Regions from separate parts of the Megasphaera indica genome, predicted to be linked through region 1. Evidence: riboswitches for the same ligand, from Rfam matches in the RefSeq annotation. Region 1 holds a riboswitch; each other region holds the start of a gene.
The links. A riboswitch is a leader RNA that binds a small molecule or an ion and turns the genes downstream of it on or off. The one in region 1 is predicted to bind S-adenosylmethionine.

Region 1 (3,277 bases):
CTTGTCGATCATGAACAGGCGCAGGGCTTCGGAAAGGTTGCAGACATAGTAGTCGCGGATCCAGATGGCCGTGCGGATCATTTCTTCCTGGAAGCCGGTCTGCGTCGAAAGCAGGCCTTCGACGGGCTTCAGCGTGAAATCGGCCGGTTCGTCCAGCTGTTCATGGAGGGCGACGACGATGCCCTCTTCCCGGCGATGACCAAAGGGCACGAGGACGCGGCTGCCGACGCGGACGGCCAGACCATCGGGAACGGTATAGGAAAAAGTCTGCTGCAGCCGTTTCGCCGTCGTATTGATGATGATTTCAGCAATCAAAAGGACACCTCCTTTGTATGGGGCTGTCGCACTAAAAAACTACAAACTGCAAACTCAACACCCAAAAAGAGGCTGTCTTAATGGGACAGCCTCTTTTCTGGATGTTCAGTTTATCGAACCGCCTCTTATAAGCCGGCTTCTTTGCGGAGCGTTTCGGCTTTGTCTGTCTTTTCCCAAGGCAGGTCGAGGTCGTTGCGGCCGAAGTGGCCATAGGCAGCAGTCTGTTTGTAAATCGGGCGCTGCAAGTCGAGCATGGCGATGATGCCAGCCGGACGAAGGTCGAAGTTCTTTTCGATGAGTTCGACAATCTTTTCGTTCGGGACTTTGCCCGTACCGAAGGTTTCGACGTGGATGGAAACCGGGCGGGCCACGCCGATGGCATAAGCCAGCTGGATTTCGCATTTATCGGCCAGGCCGGCAGCGACGACGTTCTTGGCGACGTAACGGGCTGCATAAGCGGCCGAGCGGTCGACTTTTGTGGGGTCCTTGCCGGAGAAAGCACCGCCGCCATGACGAGCCATGCCGCCATAGGTATCGACGATGATCTTACGGCCTGTGAGGCCCGAATCGCCCTGAGGACCGCCGATGACGAAACGGCCAGTCGGATTGATGAAGAGTTTCGTCTTGTCGTCGAACAAGCCTTCCGGCAGTTCCGGTTTGATGACGAATTCGAGGAGGTCGCTTTCGATCTGTTCGCGGCCGACTTCGGGGCTGTGCTGTGCCGAAATGACGATTGTATCGATGCGGACCGGTTTGCCGTCTTCATATTCGACAGTGACCTGGGTCTTGCCATCGGGACGGAGATACGGCAGTGTGCCGTCTTTGCGGACTTTGGCCAGGCGGCGTGCCAGGCGGTGTGCCAGGGAAATCGGCAGCGGCATGTAGTCGTCCGTTTCGTTGGTAGCATAGCCGAACATCATGCCCTGGTCGCCAGCGCCGATAGTATCGAACTTATCCGTATTGCCTTCTTTCTTTTCCAAGGCATCGTCGACGCCCATAGCGATGTCCGGGGACTGTTCGTCCAGGGAAACGAGGACGCCGCATGTGTCGCAGTCAAAACCATATTTAGCGCGGGTATAGCCGATGTCACGAATCGTTTCGCGGACGATGTGCGGGATATCGACGTAGCACGTCGTAGAAATTTCACCGACGACATGTACCATACCAGTCGTTACCAGGGTTTCGCAGGCAACACGAGCGTTTTTATCTTTTGCGAGAATGGCATCCAAAATGCTGTCCGAAATCTGGTCAGCCATTTTATCGGGATGGCCTTCGGTGACGGATTCGGATGTAAAGAATTCACGATTTTTTGCCATGAGTGATCCTCCTTAAAAAAAATTCCCCTCATCCATGACTTCATGAGAGGGGCTTCTAATCCCCATCTGCCAGTATATCACTGCTGGAATTAGCACCTTTCATAGCTGAAGGTTGCTGCGACATCACAGGGCCAGTCCCTCCGTCGTCTCTTGATGGTTCTTTATTTGGTTTGCTCATCCATTATAATTCAAGTCCGCCTATTTTGCAAGTGTTTTTTATGCCTAAAAAACATTGTCTACTAGACGTTGCCCTGTCTACTAGACGTTGCCCTATAGGCAGGGTTATAATGGAGAAGATAGAAAGGATGATTAGATATGACCAAATTGCGGCCTAGAGATATATTCTTCAACGACCCTTATTTTGATTATGCAACCTGCAGCAAGCCCGGCGACCTGCGGCTGGCCAAGCGGGTAGAAGTATTCGGCAAATGGTACAAGACCCCGAGCCTGGTGACGACCCTTCTTTCCCAGGAACGGCTGACCTTCAGCCGCCACACCGGCACAGACCAGGAAGACGCCTTGGTACTGCGCATCTACGAACGGACGGCCGACCGGCTGCTCATCAATACGTATTATACGTCCAAACAGAACCCGGAAGAAATCTACGCCGGCACGATCCACCTCGAACGCTACGATATGGCGCAGACTATGGAATCTTTTTCCTATATGGGCATCATCGACCTGCTCATGCTCCAGACGGACAGTCAGATTCTCGGCTTGACCGACGTCTTTGAAGACGTGCAGATGGCCAAGCACGCGGCAGCCCATGCCCTGGGCATCTATCTCATGGCCATCTGCGACCAGCCCTGGTCCGACGAAGCCGTCACTGGCGGCCAGGAAACGCCGGCCATGATGATGGGCAAAGAAAAAGAAGAACTTCAGCAGCTGCGGGAAGAAAAAGCCCAGATGGACGCCGACCGGGAAGAACTCCTGCGCCTGCGCCTGGAAGCCAAGAACCGCACGGCCGTCCTTTCTGAACTGGAACGGCTGCGCCAGGAACTCGATGCGGAACGGACGGGCCGCGAACAGGACCGCAAACAGTACGAAGACCGCATCCGCAAGCAGGAACAGTATATCGAAAAGATAAAGGAAACGGCATCCAACCAGATTGCCGAACTCCTGGCCCTGCGCAAGGAACTCAACAAGCGCCAGGTGCGGCCGGATCTGACCAAAGGGCAGGCGCCGCGGAAAGTGACGCCCCAGGAAGCGTCGCGTTCCGTCCGGGACCCGGAAGACCGCGGCCTGGACCTGCCCTCCTTCATGACCCAGCGCGATTATACGCGCCAGCTGGACCGCTTCCTCACGGGCCGTCAGATAGCCCTGGCCGGCGGCGATCCCGACTGGCAGCGCCGCATCCAGCGCCGTTTCGGTGCCGTCCTCCTCATCAGCGGCCAGCCGGGCGATGACCGGATGCTGAAAGAAGCGTCCCTCTTAGTCGTCAACCTGGAAGACGGCAAGACGCCCCTCGTCCGCTGGGCCATTACGGAAGCCAAAGAAAATAACTGCCCCATCCTCTCCGTCGGCCCGACCAACCTCAACGGCTTTGCCAAAGCCATCGTAGGGCGGGTTAGTGGTTAGTGGCTCGTGGTTCGTGATTAAAAAAACATACTATTAAGCCCTATTAAGCCCGAATGGGCTATGATCGA
Region 2 (3,277 bases), on a different contig from region 1:
GGCCGTTTCGGCGACCCTGCCGGGCAGTGAAGCGGCTGATGCCAAGGCCATGGCCAAGGTCATCGGCGTCGAACACCGCCTGGTCCATTCGACGGAATTCGAGGACCCGGACTTCGTCCAGAATCCGCCAGATCGCTGCTATATCTGCAAGAAAATACGCTTTACGTCGCTCGTGGCCCTGGCCAAGGCCGAAGGCTATCAGTGGGTCGTCGACGGGGGGAATGTCGATGACCTCGGTGATTACCGGCCGGGTATGAAAGCCCTGCAGGAATTATCCGACGCCGTCCGCAGCCCGATGATCGAAGCGGGCCTGGCCAAGGCGGATATCCGGGCTTTGTCGAAGGAATTCGGCCTCCAGACCTGGAATAAGCAGAGTGCCGCCTGCCTGGCCAGCCGCGTCCCGTATGGCGTGGAACTGACGCCGCACCGCCTGGCTCAGATCGATGCGGCCGAAGCCGCCGTAGCGCCTTACGTCCAGGGCTCCCTGCGCGTCCGCTATCACGGCGATGTAGCCCGCATCGAAGTCGCCGTCGATGAAATCCCGTCGGTCCTGGCCCATCGGGAGGAAATCGTCCGGGCCATCAAGGATACGGGCTTTACGTACGTCACCCTCGATTTGGGCGGCTATGAAATGGGCAGCCTGAACGACGTAATCCATACTGATGAGGAAGTAAAGTGATATGGCTATTTCAAAGAAAATAAAAGATGAAATGCTGCAGCGGTTCCAGGACCAGTACGGTATCATGAAACCGGCTCTGCACTATAATTCTCCTTTTGAATTGATGATTGCCGTCATCTTGTCGGCCCAATGTACGGACGAACGGGTCAATATCGTGACGGCCGGCATGTTCCCGGAATATAACACGCCGGAAAAGATGCTGACCCTGGGGACGGCGGGACTGGAAGAAAAGATACGGACCTGCGGCCTCTATCGCAGCAAGGCCAAGAATATCCTGGCCAACTGTGCCATCCTTTGTGAAAAATATCATGGCCAAGTGCCGCAGACTTTCGATGAGCTGGTGAAACTGCCCGGCGTCGGCCGCAAGACGGCCAATGTCCTGGTCAGTATCTTGTTCAATACGCCGGCCATTGCTGTTGATACCCACGTCTTCCGCGTGTCCAACCGTCTGCAGCTGGCCCAAGGGACGACGCCGCTGGAAGTCGAAAAGGGCCTGCAGAAGGCCATTCCCAAGGAATGGTGGAGCCGGGCCCATCATTGGCTCATCTGGCATGGCCGCCGGGTCTGCAAAGCCCGCAAGCCTTTATGCGATAACTGCTTTTTGGCTGACCTTTGTCCCAGTTGTCAGAAGTAAAACGTTAAATCAAAATAAATACATTGACAAGTCGTTAAAAATTTTATAAAATAACACCAATACAGACAAATTTCATAAGTTATATCGAGAGCAGCTGAGGGACGGGCCCGATGACGCTGCGGCAACCTGCCTACGGTAAGGTGCCAATTCCTACAGGCTATTCCTGAAAGATATCATTATGACTGAGGCGCAGCTTGGAGGCAGCGCCTCTTTTCTTTTGGCGTATTATGTACTTATTTTCACATCATTCAATCATTCTTAGGGGGTATTTTCATGAACAACAACTCTTCTGGCGGCAAGGCTATCCGGGGGCTGGATGTGCTCATCCTGGGATTCGCCTTCTTTGCCACCTATTTTGGCGCCGGCAATTTGATTTTCCCGCCCCAGCTCGGTTTGAACAGCGGCAGCGATTTCCTGTCCGGCCTGGCTGGCCTGACCCTTTCGGGTATTTTTCTTCCTATCTTCACGCTCATCGTCATCGGCCTCAACGGCGACGTCCACTCCATTACTGAACGGGTAGGGAAGAATACGTATAACGTCCTCCTGGCAGCCCTCATGCTGGTCTGTACCTTCGTTTCCATTCCCCGTACGTGTGCGACGGCCATCCAGCTCGGCATCCAGGGCAACCTGCCGGCAGCACCGTTCATCCCGCTGGTCATCGCCTATTTCGTCATCAGCTTCTTCTTCGTTGCCGACCAGAACAACGTCATGGACCGCATGGGCAAATACCTGACGCCGCTCCTGGCCCTAATCCTGGTCATCGTCGCCTTCGTCGGCATCTTCAATCCACTGGGGACGCCCGTCGCTCCGGCTGTGGACCATCCCTTCGTCAATGCCTTCCTCGGCGGCTATAATACGGGCGACGTCCTGGTCAGCTTCATCATGGCCGCTGTCTTCATCAGCTCCATTTACGGCAAGGGCTATACGACCGTCGGCCAGCGCAATAAAGTGCTCATCTACTGCGGCATCGTTTCCTTCGTCCTGCTGCTCATTATCTACGGCAGCCTGCTCTACATGGGCGCCTGTGTCAGTGGTGACTATGCGCAGAACATCGGCCGTGCGGAACTCCTGGTCGCCATCATCCAGCGCGTCGGCACGTGGGTCATGGTTCCCATGGGCATCGCCGTCGTCCTGGCCTGCCTGACGACAGCCATCGGTCAGATTGCCGCCGTTGCCGAATTCACCAGCACGGCTACGGGCAACCGCATCAGCTATAAACAAGTCGCCGTCGCCTGCTGCATCTTGTCGGCCCTGACGGCCCTCCTCGGCGTCGACGGTATCGTCACCTACATCGGCTGGATTTTCGGCGTCTGCTATCCGCCGTGCCTGGCCCTCCTGGTCTTGGGCATCATCGGCCGCTTCATGCCCAATAACGGTGCTTACAAGGGCTCTGTCTACCTGGTCACGATCTTCGCCCTTTTGGAATCCCTGCCGGGCCTGAGCAGCCTGGGCTTTGCTAAAGCCATCGTCGCCGCTACGCCCCTGTCCACATACGGTTTCGGCTGGATCGTGCCCTTCATCATCGGCCTCATCGGTGGCTCCATCATCGGCCATTTCGTATCCGCCTCAGAACCCGTAGAAGCCGAAGCGAAATAAGATAGTTTGTGGTATGGAGTCTGTAGGGGCGCCACGTGGGCGCCCCTACTAGCCACTAAAAATAGACTGCCTTTTAGGCAGTCTATTTTTTTCCCGACTTGCATAATCAATGACTTATCTCTATAATTAAAGAATAATCTCGAGTAAAAGGGGGTAATTTCATGGATTTGAAAAAACTATATATCGATGGCCAGTGGGTGGCGCCCTTGTCTGGCCAATATATTGACGTAGAAAATCCGGCGACGAAAGAAATCTTCGCCACTGTCGCCGCGGCTGGTGCCGATGATGTCGCTGCCGCTGCCCAGGCGGCTGCCAAAGCTTTCCCGGCCTGGTCGGCTATGCCGCTGGAAGACCGCATCACCTTCATG
Region 3 (3,277 bases), on a different contig from region 1:
CATAGGCAAAAGCCATAGGGCTGCACATCAGGCACAATAGAAATACACCTGTGGAAATCCATTTTTTCAGCATCTTTTTCCCTCCTGTTGATTTGGTATCGAAACTATTTAGTCTTAAAAAAATACAGTGACAAATCGCGTACATCCAGACGTAAAATCTCTACACATCTACGGATTTCATCCTGCGTGAACTCAGTCCGCGAAGTCAGCTTAGAATACAGCGTAGAGCGGCTTATTTCCAACTGTCTTGCCAATTCTTCACGGGTAATGCCCATCTCTGCCATGCGGCCGTAGAGTTTAGAATAATCATACGTCATAGGGTCCTCCTTTTTTGATTTGAAATCTGTACTTTTCTTCACAAAAAAATAGTACTATAAAAACAGCCTATCGTCAAGGCTTTTTGCACAAAATGTTGAGATTTCTAAACGTTTATTGTATACTTGTGGAAGAAAAAGGAGGTTACCCCATGGAAAATAATATTTTTGGAAAACGCCTGAAACAAGCCCTTGAATACCGTCAAATGCGCGCTGTAGACCTGGCCCGCAAAACCGGCCTGACCCGCGGTATCATCAGTTCCTACATAAATGGACGTTGGAAAGCAAAACAAACCAATGTCATGCTCATAGCCCGTGCCCTCCATGTCTCCGAATCCTGGCTCATGGGGTACGACGTGCGCATGGAACCGGACACGGATTCCCTGACCAGTACGCTCTCGCCTGACGAAACCCAGCTGTTATCCCTCTACCGTACCTTAGACGATGCCAATAAGAAGGCCGTCCTCGACTTCGTCCGCTTCAAAAATCTCGACAACGAAAAATAAATAAAAAAGGGCTTATCGCACATGCGACAAGCCCTTTTTCCATAATAAGCCTCAGCCGAAGACTTCAAAGATGACGATGAACAAGGCCATCAGGCCCAATCCCAGGGAATAGGCACAGAGTTTCTTTTCGATGGGCTGCAAGGGGAAATATTCGTCTGCATCCCGTTCGAGCTGGCCCGTATGGGTCGCAGCGTCTGTCGGGGTTACGGTTTGGTTGTAGTAATATTCGTCAGCCGTCGAAGCGGCAGAAGTGATTCGCGATGCCATAGCAATCAATCCTTTCTATGATGAAGTTATAATGTCGGCGGAACAATGCCGTGATAGAAGATGTAAGAAATGAACAGGCCGACCCAGATGATGAAGCCGACGAGGGCTACGGCATAGACGCCGATGACACGGCCCAGGCCGGATTTCCAGAGCTTGCGTACATTCGTGACCAGGCCGATAGAGAAGAAGCAGAGGCCAAAGAAGACGGCCCGCAGGAGGTTAGCCTGTCCGGCGCCGGCTTTCGCAGCGTCGACGATGCCCGGCTGCAGCCAGCTGCAAAAATGACGACCAGGGCCAGGACGAAGCCAATGATGAATTTCGGGAAGCGTTCCCAGATTTCCCGTTTGGAAACCTTGCCAGCCCCGGATGCGACGGCTGCCCGCGGGTCATTGAGATGGTAAATGAACCAGACGATAATCCAGACACCGAACTTAGCAGCCCAGCCGAGCAAATCGACGTGCCAGATCTGTCCGGCACCGAGGACGACGATAAATAATCCGAGCCATACGGCCCACCAGTCTTCGCTTCGCAACAGGCCCGACCGGTTGACGGCCTGTGCAGATACTTCGTTACTCATACGAACACCCCTTTTACAAAATAAATAAAGACGTGCCGATGACAAAGCCATAAAAAAAGCGCGCCATCAGCTACAGATGACGCGCAAAATCCCTTCCATTTCTCGCTCATCTGCCGGGAAAACTCCCGCTGGAATTGGCACCTTCCGTCCCCACGGAGGTTGCCGCAGCATCATAGGGCCAGTCCCTCAACTGCTCTGGATGATTGATATTCATTCATCAAACATATAAAATGTTTACTCAAATAGTACACTATTAGGTATAAAGTGAAAATATCCTCAGAAGTGCCGACCATCGGGAGGTACAAGACAGTGGCCAGCTTAATCCGTTTCTGGCCCGAAATCCCAAAAGCCGGTCCCCGTTTCTGGGTCATATTTCCGCCGAATCCGTCCTCCTATAACGGGGCGCAATTCGATTTCTGCCGTGTACAGTACTTCTATCGATTTGATGTGCCCTGCCGCAACGTGATGTTCCCCATCCTGTTTATAAGAAAAAGCAGCGTGAGTATGATGAAAATAAGTTCCATCATCATCGCTGACGATATTGCCTGTCAACGAAACCAGCTCCAGCATCCCCTTCAGCTCTTGAACTTCAAAACTGCCCGTTTCTGGGATGAACGTCTGTATTTCTGCCGAACGGCACCCGCCGATGCCCGAAAAAATGGCCGATGCAATCTGTTCTTTCTGACAAATTCCCAGAATCGTGCTGATGATTTCATCCCCCTTGTCCATCCGAATATAATAAGTTTCACCAAATTTGCGATAATCCATACGTCATTCCTCCTGTAACATCATAACCTACTGCCACTGTAAGACCGGCACCAGAAAAGAGACTTGTTAGTTCGTTTGTAGAGTACCCTCTCTATTGATCCATATAGGCTGTAATCGAAACGATTTTACCATTCTCCACACCAAAGCTCAATCCACACATTCCCGAAGGATGAGTGAAAATAAGTAATTTCTTCATAATAACGCCCTTCCCGTTTCACAAGCGCTTACAATTTTCCAAGAGTCTTCAACGCATAGAAACCACAGCTAGCCAATTGTTCCATGTGAGATTGTTGTTGCAAGCCGAATTCCCATTGATGCCACTGGTCTTCGCTTTCAAGTTTCCAAAAACCTAAGTCCGAATGAGGCCTATTATCATAAACAAAAGTATACGCCGTGCCGTCATCATCAATAACGTTGATTGCTGAACGGCTATAGGATTGAACCATCCCAAGATTAACAGCAGAGCTTTCATCTGCATAAAAGGCAAACACTGTATTTCCTATCAATAAAGTTCCAGTAAATAGCAACATACTTACAATTCGTTTCATCATATGCCTCATCCTCCTTAAAAAAGCTTACCTCTCAATCTCAAGATATGCTATATAGATTCTACAAAAAACTTATAAAGTCCTGCAAAGGAAGTTTGTAAATTCAGAATTAATGACACGTCATGTGATTCGTGATTCGTAAAGACTTACCATTATATCAGAATAGGCTATGTTTGAATCTCACAGCGGGCCGCCCTGTCCGGGTCGGCCCCTACGCACAAGGCCGTTGGCCGTGTATATTTTTTTGTAATCGGTAACCGACGTTCCTTTTTCATCGCCTGGCTACGATTCTGTAGG

Region 2: it holds a riboswitch for S-adenosylmethionine, as region 1 does, so the genes downstream of both, ACFCTO_RS00495 (branched-chain amino acid transport system II carrier protein) here and metK (methionine adenosyltransferase) in region 1, are expected to answer to the same signal.
Region 3: it holds a riboswitch for S-adenosylmethionine, as region 1 does, so the genes downstream of both, ACFCTO_RS08040 (hypothetical protein) here and metK (methionine adenosyltransferase) in region 1, are expected to answer to the same signal.

What each region holds. Positions count from the first base shown of each region.
Region 1 covers NZ_JBKKJR010000011.1:62,673-65,949, reverse strand. The annotation lists gene priA (replication restart helicase PriA) at 1-315, opposite strand, end outside; gene metK (methionine adenosyltransferase) at 441-1,631, opposite strand; SAM riboswitch class I at 1,691-1,791, opposite strand; gene ACFCTO_RS07175 (hypothetical protein) at 1,947-3,209, shown strand.
Region 2 covers NZ_JBKKJR010000001.1:89,187-92,463, forward strand. The annotation lists gene larE (ATP-dependent sacrificial sulfur transferase LarE) at 1-679, shown strand, start outside; gene nth (endonuclease III) at 681-1,313, shown strand; SAM riboswitch class I at 1,392-1,490, shown strand; gene ACFCTO_RS00495 (branched-chain amino acid transport system II carrier protein) at 1,587-2,909, shown strand; gene ACFCTO_RS00500 (aldehyde dehydrogenase family protein) at 3,071-3,277, shown strand, end outside.
Region 3 covers NZ_JBKKJR010000014.1:17,820-21,096, reverse strand. The annotation lists gene ACFCTO_RS08060 (hypothetical protein) at 1-73, opposite strand, end outside; gene ACFCTO_RS08055 (DUF739 family protein) at 105-317, opposite strand; gene ACFCTO_RS08050 (helix-turn-helix domain-containing protein) at 467-820, shown strand; gene ACFCTO_RS08045 (hypothetical protein) at 872-1,087, opposite strand; gene ACFCTO_RS08040 (hypothetical protein) at 1,194-1,664, opposite strand; SAM riboswitch class I at 1,768-1,870, opposite strand; gene ACFCTO_RS08035 (PPC domain-containing DNA-binding protein) at 1,983-2,432, opposite strand; gene ACFCTO_RS08030 (hypothetical protein) at 2,657-2,983, opposite strand.